DNA from 2 places in the Paenarthrobacter sp. CCNWLY172 genome. Region 1 is predicted to be linked to the other one. Evidence: predicted binding sites of a transcription regulator. Region 1 holds the regulator's gene; the other holds the start of a gene.
What was found. The regulator HrcA, encoded in region 1, represses chaperone genes, less so after heat shock. The targets are predictions, from matches to a motif close to TTNGCACTCGNNNNNNNCGAGTGCNAA.
Positions count from the first base shown of each region.

Region 1 (4,182 bases):
GGAACTGTGAGGAAGTCGATGACTTCCTCCACGCGGCCCAGCAGCGAGGCCTCAAGGTCGGCGTAGCTGCGAACCGCACCAAGAAGACGTTGCCAGCCCAGTCCTACATCCTCAGCGGTCTCGTGAGGCCACCCGAAGGCGGTGAGAATCCCGGTCTTCCAGTCGGTGCCGCGGGGTACGGACGGCCAGGCCTCAATTCCCAGAACTTTGGGCCTGATGGCCTGCCAGACATCGATGTAGGGATGGCCGACAATCAGGACGTTTCCTGCGGCGCCGGGCACAGTCATGGCGTCAGCTGCGATGCGGGACTCTTTGGAGCCGGCCACGAGGTGGTCCACCAGGATGCCGAGGCGCCGGCCGGGCCCGGGGTTAAAGGCGGAGATTGCCGACTTGAGGTCATCGACTCCGTGCAGGGGCTCCACCACAATGCCCTCGACGCGAAGATCGTCGCCCCAGACTTTCTCGACGAGTTCGGCGTCGTGTTTTCCCTCCACCCAAATGCGGCTGGCTTTGGCCACCTGGGCGCGTTGTCCTTCAACCTTCACCGAACCCGACGCCGTGCGACCGGCCTGAACGGGCGGCGTCGATTGTCGGGGGGCCGGGGGCATCAAGCGGATGGGCTGCCCCTCGAGCAGGAAGCCAAATCCGAGCTGGAACGACTTCGTCTTCCCCCGCCTGTCCTCGAGGGACACGATGTGCATGCCGCCGGTCTTCTCGACCCGGGTGACTTCGCCCACCCAGCCTGATTGGACATCTTCGAGGACCATCCCGCGTTGTACAGCTACCTCCGGCAGTTGCCGTTTGGCGGGAGCTGACAGATCCTGCGGACCCCACGTGTCGAAAGCCAAGGAGTTCCTACCTTTTGTGCTGGGTTGAATTGTTCAGTGTTGGTTTGTGCTGGCTTGGGAAAGGAAAGTTCAATGCTAGCAACGGGTTGGCTCATACTAGACTGGTTAGCACTTGGGCATGTTGAGTGCTAAGTGGACCCGGTCTCAGAGACCACGGCAGTCGTCAGGAGGTGGAGCAATGAGTGAGCCACGCAAATTGGAAGTGCTGCGTGCCATCGTTGAAGATTACGTGCATTCACGGGAGCCTGTTGGATCGAAGGCCCTTGTTGAACGGCACCATCTTGGAGTTTCAAGCGCCACCATCCGTAACGACATGGCCGTTCTGGAAGAAGAAGGCCTCATTGCAGCGCCCCACACCAGTGCCGGTCGCATTCCCACCGACAAGGGCTACCGCCTTTTCGTCGATCGCATCTCCCAAGTCAAGCCCCTTTCGGCCGCCGAGCGGAGGGCCATCCACTCGCTGCTTGAAGGCCCTGATGATGTAGACGACATCCTGGAGCGCACGGTAAGGCTTCTGTCCCAACTGACCAACCAGGTCGCCGTCGTGCAGTATCCGCACTCCAACCGCGCCTTGGTACGGCATGTTGAGTTCGTCCTGTTGGCACCACAACAAGTGTTGGTGGTGCTGATTGCCGATACCGGCAGCGTCAGCCAGAAGGTCATCGACGCTGGTTCGGACGTGGGCGACGACGCTTTGATGCGATTGAGATCCCGCTTCCTGGGCAGCATCGCAGGGACGCAACTGGCCCTGTTGCCGCAGGTGCTTCCGTCGGTGATTGCCCTGTGTCCGCCGGAGCTTCGGGGGCTGGCCCAGACGTTGGCCAACGGACTGCAGGCCTTGAGCGACAACAGCCGCGAAGAACGCATCCTGATGGCCGGTACGGCCAACCTTGCCAGGTCCAACGTGGACTTCCCCTTGAGCATCGGTCCGGTGCTGGAAGCCCTTGAGGAACAAGTTGTCATGCTTCGGTTGTTGTCAGACATGGGGGATGACCCCAGGGGCGTCACCGTGAGTATCGGCCGGGAGAATCCCTACGACGGATTGGCTGAGGCTTCCGTTGTGGCCACCGGATACGGTTCCGGTGCCAAGGTGGGGATCCTGGGCCCAACCCGCATGGATTACCCCACTACCATGGCCGCAGTCCGGGCCGTGGCCCGTTACCTTTCACGCATTCTTGGCGGCTGAACGCCGTCCCGAAGAAACATCCGCAGTACAACAAGGAAGAGATACCGACTTTGAGCAGCCACTATGACGTTTTGGGAGTCTCGCCGGAAGCCACCGGGGAAGAGATCAAAAAGGCGTACCGCAAGTTGGCGCGGAAACTCCACCCGGACGTAAACCCAGGTGAGGATGTCGCGGAGCAGTTTAAGGCCGTGACCCATGCTTATGAGGTGCTGTCCGATCCCCAGAAGCGCCGCGTCTACGACGCCACCGGCAATGAGAATGGAACGGACAGCGGGTTTGGCGGCGGATATTCCGGCCAGGGCTTCGCGTTCCAGGACATCTTCGATACGTTCTTTGGTGGCGGCGGCGGTCACGGCGGGCCGGCCTCCCGTGTCCGACGCGGCCAGGACGCACTTATCAGTGTCCGCATTGACCTGAAGGACGCCGTTTTCGGCGTCAACAAGAAGCTCGAAGTGGACACGGCCGTGACCTGCCCCACCTGTGACGGCAGCTGCTGCCGACCGGGCACCCACCCGGAACGTTGTGACATCTGTGGCGGCAGCGGCCAGGTCCAGCGCGCTGTCCGGTCCATCCTTGGCCAGGTCATGACCGCTGCCCCCTGCGGTTCCTGCGAGGGCTTCGGAACGGTCATCAAAGACCCCTGCAATGAGTGCAACGGCCAAGGCCGCATCCGCAGTCGCCGTTCCCTGACCATCAAGGTTCCTGCCGGTGTTGCCACCGGTACGCGCATCCAGTTGTCCGGCCAAGGCGAAGCAGGACCCGCAGGCGGCCCGTCCGGCGACCTCTACGTGGAGATCCGCGTCAACAACGATTCCATGTTCATGCGCGAAGGCGACGACCTCCATGCTACCCTCAGCGTGCCCATGACGGCCGCAGCGCTGGGTACGGAGTTGCAGTTGGATACTTTCGACGGCGCGCAGGACATTGATGTGAAGGCCGGAACCCAGTCAGGGGAGATCATCACCCTTCGGGGCCTGGGCGTCACGCACCTGCGTGGTTATGGCCGTGGCGACCTTAAGGTACACCTCCACGTTGAAACGCCGAGCAAGCTGGATCCTGCGCAGGAAGAATTGCTGCAGCAGCTCGCCAAGCTTCGCGGGGAGCAGTTCACTGAAGGAAAGCTTGTGGCCAGCGGCGGAATGTTCGCCAAGCTTCGGGACAAGCTCGGTAACCTGTAGCGGTGAGCAACCCCGTTTTCTTCACGTCGGCCGGCAGCCTCAGCGATGTCATACCCGGCGGCACGTTCGTGCTGGAAGGTCCAGAGGCACGGCACGCGGTTACGGTCAAGCGACTTGGTGTGGGAGAGCCCGTTGACATAGCCGATGGTGCCGGCGCGCGGTTGACCGGCACGGTCGCCGCGGCCGGGCCCGCCGGCCTCGTCGTCACTGCCTCCGACATGGCCTTTGAAGAACAGCCGGACGTCCGGCTGGTACTGGTCCAGGCCCTGGCCAAGGGCGATCGCGACGAACTTGCCATCGAAACGGCCACGGAGCTCGGAATCGACGCTGTGCTCCCGTGGCAGTCAGAGCGTTCCATTGTTCGATGGAAAGGCGATCGCGCAGCAAAGGCCCATGCGAAGTGGGAATCAGTGGTTGCTGCCGCCGCCAAGCAGGCCCGGCGGGCATGGATCCCCGAGGTGCGGACCATGGTGGACACCGGGTCCCTGGCGAAAGCCGTTGCCCAGTCTGACCTTGCCATCATCCTGCATGAAGACGCCAAGAATCCTTTGCGGACCATTCTTGTAGAGCTGGCGGCAACCAAGGCCACCTCACCCCGCGAGGTGCTGTTGATAGTGGGGCCCGAGGGTGGGATCTCGCCCCGCGAAGTGACGCGGCTCAGTGATGCCGGCGCCGTGACGGCTCTCTTGGGGCATCATGTCTTGAGGTCGTCGACGGCGGGACCTGCCGCCGTCGTGCTTGCGAGCGACATCCTGGGCCGCTGGTAGCGCTGCAGCCGGGCGGCCTTGGTCCGCTTCCGGCTCCGGGCAGCTACCGACCGTGAACAGCTACCCGACCCTGAACAGCCGCGTGTCGGTGCTTGTCGCGATGATGTCTCCGGCGCTGTCCACCTGGGAAACACGTACCTCATACTGGCCGGCCTTCAATGTCGCGCCAAAAGTGAACAACCCATACTGCCCGGGTTCGCCGG
Region 1 is NZ_JBBEGB010000006.1:103,186-107,367, forward strand. Features, by position in the region: gene WBN73_RS11065 (DUF3097 domain-containing protein) at 1-848, opposite strand, end outside; gene hrcA (heat-inducible transcriptional repressor HrcA) at 1,027-2,034, shown strand; gene dnaJ (molecular chaperone DnaJ) at 2,085-3,212, shown strand; gene WBN73_RS11080 (16S rRNA (uracil(1498)-N(3))-methyltransferase) at 3,215-3,979, shown strand; gene WBN73_RS11085 (GerMN domain-containing protein) at 4,040-4,182, opposite strand, start outside.

Region 2 (4,182 bases), on a different contig from region 1:
GGCTGCTGGAAGGCGCGCAGTAGGTGGCCGGCCGACGGGAGGACGTGGGTACCGTTCTTGGCTTGGGTCGCGACGAAGTCCAAGGCGCTTCGCAGCTCACCTTCCACGGGCCGCAGGGCATCGGCCCAGTCGGGGGCCATCAGGTGTTCCAGTGGGCGGTCAGGGAGCTCGGCAAAACCTGTCTGGTCCAGGTTGTCCGGCTCAAGGTCAAAGAGTGCATCCTCGCCATTCACCACGCCATTGTCTCCCGCGCAATCCCGGACCGGCGAATGACAGCGTTGTTATTCGCCCGTAACATAGGGGTAGGACATTTTCCCCCAACACGCGTCGAAGGAGTGTGCCGTGGCAGAACCAGCACCGGAACCGATGGCGCCGCAGTCAACAGGGTTTGCCCTTGCAGACCTTGCGGCCGGGATCCGCAGTGACTCTCCGCTCAGCGAACGGGACCAGCAGATGCTGGCCCTGGAACGGCAGTGGTGGAAGTACTCAGGGGCCAAGGAACAGGCCATCCGTGAGCTGTTCGATCTCTCGGCAACACACTATTACCAGATCCTCAACGCGCTGATAGATACCGAAGACGCGTTGGCCCACGATCCCATGCTCGTCAAGAGATTGCGTAGACTACGTACGTCCCGCCAGCGTGCGCGGACGGCACGTCGCTTGGGGTCCGACGCGTAAATCGCCAGGCTGATCTGTCAGCAGCAACCAGCAAGGACAACGCTTCACCATGACCAAATATGCCAAGGACGAATTCGACCAGGTCCCGCAGAACACCTCGCGGCAGGGCGTTCACCGGGACGCCCAGGAAACCACACGCCCCACGTTGTGGCCGGTCCTGACTGTTGGGGCTGTGGCCCTGGTTTTGGGGTTGGTGGCCTTCCTGGTCCTTCCGAACCTCGGCGTGGTGGCTCCCAATGCCGCGCCCAGCGTCTCGACGCCGGCGCCGCAGCAGACTGATTCGTCGCCGTCGGCGGCACCGGGCGAATCCAGCAGTGCACCGTCCGCTTCCAGCGAGCCGACACCGTCAGGGAGCCCGTCCGCAACGCCGTCCTCCGCACCGGTGGACAAGTCCACCCCGGTTGCCGTGTACAACGGTGCCGGCACCGCTGGCTTGGCTGGCCGCGTGGCCGGTCTGGTGGAAGCCGACGGTTGGACACTCAGCACCGTGGGCAACTGGGGCGGCCTGCCGCAGCAGACATCCGTGATCTTCTACAACGCGCCTGAGCAGAAGGTCAACGCCGAGGCGTTGGGCACCTTGTTGGGCATCCAGACGATCCTTGAGTCGCCCGAGGTGCAGCAGCAGTTGGTGGTTGTAGCAGGACCTGGCTACCAGTAAACCCTCGGCCTTCCCGGTGGGTCTTGAGCCCCAACCCGGTTAAGCCTCAATAACAAAAGTGATGCCCCGGGCCTCCACGGGAGCGCCGGCAGAGTGACTGTGGTTACAGTGGATTGATTCCGGTACGGAGATCCCGGCAACCGGTCTTGGCTACTGCGAAAGTGTGGGCATCATGGCATTGGGAACCGTCAAATGGTTCAACGCCGAAAAAGGCTACGGATTCATCACTGTGGATGAGTCGGGTGACGACGTCTTTGTACACTGGTCCGCCATCCAAATGGACGGCTTCCGCGCCCTTGAAGAGGGCCAGCGGGTTGAGTTTGAACTGGGGGAGGGGCAAAAGGGTCCGCAAGCCGAAGGTGTGCGCGTCGCATAGCTTCTTGCAGGATTTCGCTCCCTCTCCGTCAGCCCTCGGCTGAAAGCCCTTTGTTTATAGAGCAAAGTGGCATCTCTGCTTGCACTCTCCCCGGTCGAGTGCTAATTATTGATTTAGCACTCCTATGGTTCGACTGCTAAGTCCAGGCCGGGTTACCCCGGCGTTGGGCGGCATTCGTTCCAGCGGAGGATCAAGAAACACCTTGGTGGGGTGAGGTCCGGAGCGCGGGGCATACAGAGGCTGCGAGCGAAAGACCGTCCGTCGCGGGCACCCCATCTGACAGGTACCTTCTTAACGACTGTCCCGAAAGGACTACCGCCGTTATGGCCAAGATCATTGCATTTGATGAAGAGGCACGCCGCGGCCTCGAGCGGGGCCTGAACATCCTCGCAGACGCCGTCAAGGTCACCCTCGGCCCGCGTGGACGCAACGTCGTCCTCGAAAAGAAGTGGGGCGCCCCCACGATCACCAACGATGGTGTTTCCATCGCCAAGGAGATCGAACTGGACGACCCTTACGAGAAGATCGGTGCAGAACTGGTCAAGGAAGTTGCCAAGAAGACGGATGACGTCGCTGGCGACGGTACTACCACTGCAACCGTCCTCGCCCAGGCACTGGTGAAGGAAGGCCTGCGCAACGTTGCCGCCGGCGCCGACCCGCTGTCCCTCAAGCGCGGCATCGAGAAGGCTGTTGAGGCAGTCATCAGCGAACTGCTGGCCTCCGCCAAGGAGATCGAAACCAAGGAAGAGATCGCCGCTACGGCTTCCATCTCCGCCGGTGACCCGGAAATCGGCAGCCTCATCGCCGAAGCCCTGGACAAGGTGGGCAAGGAAGGCGTCATCACGGTCGAGGAATCCAACACCTTCGGCCTGGAGCTCGAGCTCACCGAGGGCATGCGCTTCGACAAGGGCTACATCTCCGCTTACTTCGTCACCGACGCAGAGCGCCAGGAAACGGTCCTCGAAGACCCGTACATCCTGATCGTCAACTCCAAGATCTCCAACGTGAAGGAACTCGTCACGGTTCTGGAGAAGGTCATGCAGTCCAACAAGCCGCTGCTGATCATTGCCGAAGACATCGAGGGCGAAGCCCTGGCCACCCTGATCGTCAACAAGATCCGTGGCACGTTCAAGTCTGTCGCCGTCAAGGCTCCGGGCTTCGGTGACCGCCGCAAGGCGCAGCTGGCCGACATCGCCATCCTCACCGGTGGCCAGGTCATCTCCGAAGAAGTTGGCCTCAAGCTCGAAAACGCCGGCCTGGAACTCCTCGGCACCGCCCGCAAGGTTGTTGTCACCAAGGACGAGACCACCATCGTTGAAGGTGCCGGCGACGCCGAGCAGATCGCAGGCCGTGTGGCCCAGATCCGCGCCGAGATCGAGAACTCCGACTCCGACTACGACCGCGAGAAGCTGCAGGAGCGCCTGGCCAAGCTGGCCGGCGGCGTTGCAGTCATCAAGGCCGGTGCCGCAACCGAAGTTGAGCTCAAGGAACGCAAGCACCGCATTGAGGACGCAGTCCGCAACGCCAAGGCTGCTGTTGAAGAAGGCATCGTTGCCGGTGGTGGCGTAGCCCTCATCCAGGCCGGCGCCAAGGCATTCGCCAACCTCACCCTCCAGGGTGACGAGGCAACGGGTGCCAACATCGTCAAGGTTGCCATCGACGCTCCGCTGAAGCAGATCGCCTTCAACGCCGGCCTCGAGCCCGGCGTTGTGGTGGACAAGGTTCGCGGCCTGCCTTCCGGCCACGGCCTGAACGCTGCCACGGGCGTCTACGAAGACCTTCTGGCTGCCGGTGTGAACGACCCCGTAAAGGTCACCCGCTCGGCTCTCCAGAACGCTGCTTCCATCGCTGGTCTGTTCCTGACCACCGAGGCTGTAGTTGCCGACAAGCCTGAGAAGAAAGCTCCGGCCGCCGGCGGCGACGACATGGGCGGCATGGGCGGCTTCTAAGCCCCCACGCTGTAGCAATACAGCGCCCAAGCGTCACGCTTTAGAGCAAGCGACGGCGGTCCCCACCTGGTGGGGGCCGCCGTTTTGCTGTGTGGTGGGGCTCCTATCACGGATTCAGTGTCGGTGGGGTCTGGCAGGATTAAGATCATGACGATTATTGCTGCCGCCGATGGGTCCGCCCTCGGCAATCCTGGGCCGGCCGGTTGGGCCTGGTACGTTGATGACTCCTGTTGGCGCGCAGGAGGTTGGCCGCACGGCACCAACAACCAGGGTGAACTCATGGCCGTCCTGGATCTGTTCCGTTCCACGGCACATGTGCCGGAGGAGGACTTGCTGATCCTCTGCGACAGCCAGTACGTCATCAACTGCATCAGCAAGTGGATGCCGGGATGGAAGCGCAAAGGCTGGCGTAAAGCCGACGGCAAGCCTGTGCTGAACGTGGACCTCCTCAAGGACATCGACCAAGCGATAGTTGGCCGAAAGTACAAATTCGAATGGGTCAAAGGGCACGCCGGACATGA
Region 2 is NZ_JBBEGB010000011.1:140,232-144,413, reverse strand. Features, by position in the region: gene WBN73_RS17325 (uracil-DNA glycosylase) at 1-236, opposite strand, end outside; gene WBN73_RS17320 (DUF3263 domain-containing protein) at 343-678, shown strand; gene WBN73_RS17315 (LytR C-terminal domain-containing protein) at 728-1,336, shown strand; gene WBN73_RS17310 (cold-shock protein) at 1,509-1,712, shown strand; gene groL (chaperonin GroEL) at 2,036-3,661, shown strand; gene WBN73_RS17300 (ribonuclease HI family protein) at 3,809-4,182, shown strand, end outside.
Region 2: the regulator HrcA is predicted to act here: its motif matches at 1,826-1,852, upstream of groL (chaperonin GroEL).